DNA from 2 places in the Streptomyces arenae genome. Region 1 is predicted to be linked to the other one. Evidence: predicted binding sites of a transcription regulator. Region 1 holds the regulator's gene; the other holds the start of a gene.
What was found. Region 1 encodes HspR, which represses chaperone genes until heat shock. Its sites were predicted from a motif close to TTGAGNNNNNNNNNCTCAA; they were not measured.

Region 1 (3,346 bases):
ATGAACCCAGCCAGCCGCACCGTGGCCGCCGCCGCGGTGCTCGCCACCGCCGGCACCCTGCTCGGCGGCGCGGCCGTCACCGCATCCGCGGCCACGGCCTGCACCTCTCCTGTCTACAAACGCCAGTTGTTCGCGAACACCACGTTCAAGGGCACCCCGAAGAAGACCGACTGCGACAGCGCGATCGACCAGAGCTGGAGCGGGGCCCCCGCCTCCGGCCTCCCGAAGGACAATTTCGGCGTCCGCTGGACCGTCACCCGTGACTTCGGCTCCGGCGGCCCCTTCGCGCTCGCCGCCTCCGGCCTCGACGGCATCCGGGTCTACGTCGACGGCACCCGCCGTGTCGACCTGTGGAAGAACACCAGCAGGACGGTGAGCAGGACCGTCAACGTGACCGTCCCGTCCGGCAAGCACACGATTCGCGTCGACTACGTCAACTGGACCGGCGCCGCGAAGGTCAAGTTCGCCTACACGCCCCGTACTTCGGCGAGCGTCGACAAGGTCAGGCCCCTCACCCCGGCGGGCGCCACGGTGTCGTACGACGCCGCCACCGGCAGGGCCCGGCTCACCTGGTCGAAGAACAAGGAGATGGACCTCTCCGGCTACCGCGTCTACCGCCGCCCGCAGGGCACCTCGTTCGGCGGCACACCGCTGGCGGCCACCGGCGCCACGTCGTACACCGACAGCTCGCTGCCCGTGGACGGGAAGGTCTACTACTACGAGGTGCGCGCCTACGACAGGGCGGGCAACGTGTCGGCGGGCACGGCCGACCAGAAGGTCACCACGGCCGACCGCACCGCTCCGGAGCGGGTCACCGGGGTGACCGTCCGCGCGAGCACCGCGGGCAACGTCGTGACCTGGCAGGCCTCTTCGGCACAGGACCTCGACCACTACGAGCTGTGGGCCTCGCGGGGCGGCGAGCCCGACCCGGACGGGCCCGAGTTCCTGGGCCTGCCGGGCTTCACCGACGCCACCGCGGACGCCGGTACGCCCTACACGTACACCGTCCAGGCCGTCGACACCACCGGGAACGTCTCCGCGGTCTCGGCGCACGTGACGGCCACCCGCCCGGCGGCGTCCGCCGTGGCCGCCCCGGCCGGCCTCACGGCCACCCCCGCGGACGCCGCCACCGGCCTGAGCTGGACCCCGTCCGGGGACCCGGCCGTCAGCGGTTACCACGTGTACCGCCGGACCGTCTTCAACGGCGCCTGGACCCTGCTGGGGAGCAGCTCCGGCGCGTCCTACGAGGACACCTCGGCCCCGCGGCACAAGGCGTACTACTACGTCGCCGCCGTGGACGGGGACGGCGCCGAGTCGGCGCCCTCGGCGGAGTCGACCGTCGACCGGCTCTCCCCGGCCACCGCGACCGGCCCGGCCGCCCCGAAGCTCACCCTGGTCAGCGAGGGGATCCCGGCGCGCTCCCCGGTCAGGGTGACGGCCGCGCCCGGCGCGGGCGACGAGGACCGCGGACTCCAGGGGTACTCCTGGGAGGTCGCCGGTGCCTGCGGGGTCAGCGGCACCCTGCTGTCCACCACCGGGAACCTCTCCTGGACGCCTCCGTACAACGGACCGTGCACGGTGACCGTGTACGCCGTGGACGCCTACGGGCGGCAGGGCGAACAGAGTTCGTCGCTGGACTTCTTCGTGGGCCGGTGACACACCGGCTCGCCGGCCGGTGACACACGAAGGGGCCCGGAGGATCCTCCGGGCCCCGCTCGTACGCGCGCAGGTCAGTCCTTGGCCTTCTTGGGCCGCCACACCACCAGCGCGCTGGTCTGCTGCACTTCCTGGTACGGCACCAGGTCGCGGCGGTACGAGGCGTGCACCGCGGCTTCCCGCTGCTGCATCGCGGCCGCCGCGCCGTCGACCGCCGCCTGGAGCTCGGCGACGCGCTGCTGGAGCGCGACGACCTGGTTCTCCAGTTCGATGATGCGCTTGATGCCGGCCAGGTTGATGCCCTCGTCCTGGGACAACGCCTGCACCTGGCGGAGCAGTTCGATGTCGCGGGCCGAGTAGCGCCGGCCCCGCCCGGCCGTGCGGTCCGGGGAGACCAGGCCGAGGCGGTCGTACTGGCGCAGCGTCTGCGGGTGCAGTCCGGAGAGCTGGGCAGCCACCGAGATGACGTAGACCGGGGTTTCCTCGGTCAGTTCATAAGGGTTGCGCCGACGGCCGTCCATCTCTGTCATGCTCCCTTCGCGGCCTCGAACAGCTCGGCCCGCGGGTCCTCGCCCGCGGTCGCCTCGCGATACGCCTCCAGTGCGTCACGAGCATTCCCCGACAGGTCCTTCGGGACACTCACCTCGACGGTGACCAGGAGGTCGCCGCGGGTGCCGTCCTTGCGGACCGCGCCCTTGCCGCGGGCGCGCATGGTGCGGCCGTTGGGCGTGCCCGGGGGCAGCTTCAGGGTGACCGGCGGTCCGCCCAGGGTCGGGACCCTGACCTCGCCGCCGAGCGCCGCCTCGGTGAAGGTCACCGGGACGGTCACCGTGAGGTTGTCCTCCTTGCGGCCGAACACCGGGTGGGTGTCGACGTGCACCATGACGTACAGGTCGCCCGCGGGGCCGCCGCGTTCACCCGGTGCGCCCTTGCCCCGCAGCCGGATGCGCTGGCCGTCGGTCACCCCGGCGGGGATGCGGACCTGCATGGTCCGGGACGACTTGGCGCGCCCGCTGCCCTTGCAGTCGGGGCAGGGGTTCTCCGCGATCAGGCCGCGGCCCTTGCAGTCCGGGCAGGGGTCGGTCAGCGAGAAGCCGCCGCCGGATCCCCGCGCCACCTGGCCGGTGCCGACGCAGGTCGGGCACACACGCGGGGTGCCGTTCGCGTCGCCGGTGCCCGAACAGGCCTTGCAGGGGGCCTGCGAGGACATCCGCAGCGGGACCGTGGCGCCCTCGATGGCCTCCGTGAAGCTGAGCGTGACCTCGGACTCGATGTCCTGGCCGCGCCTGGGCTGGGTGCGCTGGCCCGCGCCCCCGCCCCGGTTGAACAGGCCCCCCAGGACGTCACTGAAGCCGCCGCCGCCGAAGCCGCCGCCCCCGGCCTGGGCGCCGCCTCCGAAGAGGTCGCCCAGGTCGAAGTTGAAGTTGCCGCCGCCCGCGCCCGGCCCGGGGCGGAAGCCGCCGTTGCCGAAGAGGGCGCGCGCCTCGTCGTACTCCTTGCGCTTCTTGGGGTCGCCGAGTATGTCGTTCGCCTCGGAGATCTCCTTGAAGCGCTCCTCGGCCTTGACGTTGCCCTTGTTGGCGTCCGGGTGGAACTCGCGGGCGAGCTTCCGGTACGCCTTCTTGATCTCGGCCTCGGTGGCGTCCTTGGGGACGCCGAGGACCTTGTAGTAGTCCTTCTCGATGAAGTC
Region 2 (3,346 bases), on a different contig from region 1:
ACGCCGAACTGGCCCGCGCCCACGACATCGCCGTCGCCGCCGTCGACCCCGGGGCCGGCGAGATCTACGTGAACCCGCTGCGCACGATGGACGACGAGGAGTGGCGGTTCGTCCTCGCCCACGAGATGCTGCACGCCGCCCTGCGCCACGGCGACCGCCAGGGCGGCCGCGACCCGTACCTCTTCAACGTCGCCTGCGACTACGTCATCAACGGCTGGCTGGCCGAGATGCAGGTCGGCACCATGCCCGAGGGGCTGCTGTACGACCCCGCGCTCAAGGACCTCTCGGCGGAGGAGGTGTACGACCGGATCGCCGGCGACCTGCGGCGGCTGCGCCGGCTGGCCACCCTGCGCGGCAAGGGGCGCGGCGACGTGCTGGGCGCGCCCCTCGGGCCGCCCGGCCCCGGTGTCGACCTCGACGAGTTCTACCGCCGGGGCCTCGGCCAGGGCCTCGACCTGCACCGGGCGCAGGGCCGCGGCCTCCTGCCCGGCGGCCTGGTCGAGGAGATCCGCGCGCTCAGCCACCCGCCGCTGCCCTGGGACGCCCGACTCGCCCGCTGGTTCGACGAGTTCGTGCCACGGCCGGTGCCCGTACGGTCGTACGCCCGGCCCTCGCGCCGGCAGTCGTCCACCCCCGACATCCCGCGCGCCGGCCGGTACTTCCCGCCTGAGGAGGTGGCCCGCTGCACCTTCGGCGTGGTCCTCGACACCTCCGGTTCCATGGACCGCACCCTGCTCGGCAAGGCCCTCGGCGCTATCGCCTCCTACGCCGAGTCCCGTGACGTCCCGGCCGCCCGGGTCGTCTTCTGCGACGTGGTGCCCCATGACGCCGGGTACCTCCCGGTCACCGAGATCGCGGGCCGGGTCCGGGTGCACGGGCGCGGCGGCACCGTCCTCCAGCCCGGCATCGACCTGCTGCACCGCGCCGAGGACTTCCCTCCCACCGCCCCGGTCCTCGTCATCACCGACGGCTGGTGCGACGTGCTGCGGGTCCGCCGCGAGCACGCCTACCTGATCCCGCAGGGCGCCCGCCTGCCCTTCGATGCAAGGGGGCCGGTCTTCCGCGTGCGCTGAGCCGGGATGTGATCGGATGGGGTCCCCGAAACCGGTCCACCCCCGAAAGGAACAACCGTGGCTACCACGCGTACCGCACACACCGTCTGGGAAGGCAGCCTCACCGAGGGCAGCGGTGTCATCACCTTCGACTCCTCCAACATCGGCGAGCAGCCGGTGACGTGGGCCGCCCGCTCGCAGGAGGCGAACGGGAAGACCAGCCCGGAGGAGCTGATCGCGGCCGCCCACTCCAGCTGCTTCTCCATGGCCCTGTCGCACGCCCTGACCGGTGCCGGCACCCCGCCCACCAAGCTGGTCACCAACGCCGACGTCACCTTCCAGCCGGGCACCGGCATCACCGGCATCCACCTGACCGTGGAGGGCACCGTCCCCGGGCTCGACGCGGACGGCTTCACCGCCGCCGCCGAGGACGCCAAGAAGAACTGCCCGGTCAGCCAGGCCCTCGCCGGCACCACGATCACCCTGGACGCGAAGCTCGCCTGATCTCCGCCTCCCCTGGATGCCGCGTCCCGCTCCGGGGCGCGGCATCCGTGTTCCCGGGGTACCCGGCATTGACAACGGCCCGCTCAAGTTTTGTGCTGGAGTCGGGGAAGCGCCCGGTTGGAAGGGGACGGACATGGCACGTGCGGTCGGGATCGACCTCGGTACGACGAACTCGGTGGTGGCCCTGCTGGAGGGCGGTGAACCCACCGTCGTCGCCAACGCCGAGGGGGCGCGCACCACCCCGTCGGTCGTGGCCTTCGCGAAGAACGGCGAGGTGCTGGTCGGCGAGGTGGCCAAGCGGCAGGCGGTGACCAACGTGGACCGCACCGCGCGCTCGGTGAAGCGGCACATGGGCGCCGCGGACTGGCGGTTCCCGGAGAGCGGGTCCGTGGACGGCACCCGCTACCGGGCCCAGGAGCTGTCCGCGCGGGTGCTCCAGAAGCTCAAGCGGGACACCGAGGCCTACCTCGGCGAGGACGTCACCGACGCGGTGATCACCGTACCCGCCTACTTCGACGACTCGCAGCGGCAGGCCACCAAGGAGGCCGGGGAGATCGCCGGCCTGAAGGTGCTCAGGATCATCAACGAGCCGACCGCCGCCGCGCTCGCCTACGGCCTCGACCGCGGCGAGGAGCAGACCGTCCTCGTCTTCGACCTCGGGGGCGGCACGTTCGACGTGTCGCTCCTGGAGATCGGCGACGGCGTGATCGAGGTCAAGGCCACCAACGGCGACACGCACCTCGGCGGCGACGACTGGGACCAGCGGGTCGTCGAGCATCTCGTGAAGCGGTTCAAGGGGCAGCAGGGCATCGACCTCGGCAACGACAAGATGGCGTTGCAGCGGCTTCGGGAGGCCGCCGAGAAGGCGAAGATCGAGCTGTCGTCGGCCACCGAGACCTCGATCAACCTGCCGTACGTCACCGCGTCCGAGCAGGGCCCGCTGCACCTGGAGGAGAAGCTCACGCGAGCCCAGTTCCAGGAGCTGACGGCCGACCTGCTTGACCGCTGCAAGAAGCCGTTCCACCAGGCCGTGAAGGACGCGGGCGTGCAGCTGTCCGCGATCGACCACGTCATCCTGGTCGGCGGCTCGACCCGGATGCCCGCCGTCACCGACCTGGTCAAGGAACTCACCGGCAAGGATCCGCACAAGGGCGTCAACCCCGACGAGGTCGTCGCGGTCGGGGCGGCCCTCCAGGCGGGCGTCATCCGCGGTGACGTGAAGGACGTCCTGCTGCTCGACGTCACCCCGCTGTCCCTGGGCATCGAGACCAAGGGCGGCATCATGACCAGGCTCATCGAGCGCAACACGACGATTCCGACGCGCCGTTCGGAGATCTTCACCACCGCCGCCGACAACCAGCCCTCCGTCGGCATCCAGGTCTACCAGGGTGAGCGGGAGATCGCCGCGTACAACAAGAAGCTGGGCGTCTTCGACCTCACGGGTCTGCCACCGGCGCCGCGGGGTGTGCCGCAGATCGAGGTGGCGTTCGACATCGACGCGAACGGGATCATGCACGTCTCGGCGAAGGACCTGGCCACCGGGCGCGAGCAGAAGATGACGGTGACCGGCGGATCGGCCCTTCCCAAGGACGACATCGACCGGATGATGCGGGAGGCCGAGCAGTACGCCGAGGAGGACCGCGGCCGCCGGGAGGCGGCGGAGACCCGGAACCAGGCGGAGCAACTCGTCTACCAGACCGAGAACTTCCTGCGGGAGAACGCGGAACGGGTGCCGGCCGACACGAAGGCCGACGTGGAGGCCGCGATCACCGAGCTGAAGGCACTGCTGG

Region 2: dnaK (molecular chaperone DnaK) is a predicted target of HspR. The motif match lies at 1,625-1,643, and genes of this name have one in related genera.

The regions. Positions count from the first base shown of each region.
Region 1 is NZ_JAKQYH010000068.1:145,728-149,073, reverse strand. It holds gene MB828_RS31605 (fibronectin type III domain-containing protein) at 1-1,656, shown strand; gene MB828_RS31600 (heat shock protein transcriptional repressor HspR) at 1,731-2,177, opposite strand; gene dnaJ (molecular chaperone DnaJ) at 2,183-3,346, opposite strand, start outside.
Region 2 is NZ_JAKQYH010000002.1:356,502-359,847, reverse strand. It holds gene MB828_RS01540 (vWA domain-containing protein) at 1-1,073, shown strand, start outside; gene MB828_RS01535 (OsmC family protein) at 1,131-1,556, shown strand; gene dnaK (molecular chaperone DnaK) at 1,690-3,346, shown strand, end outside.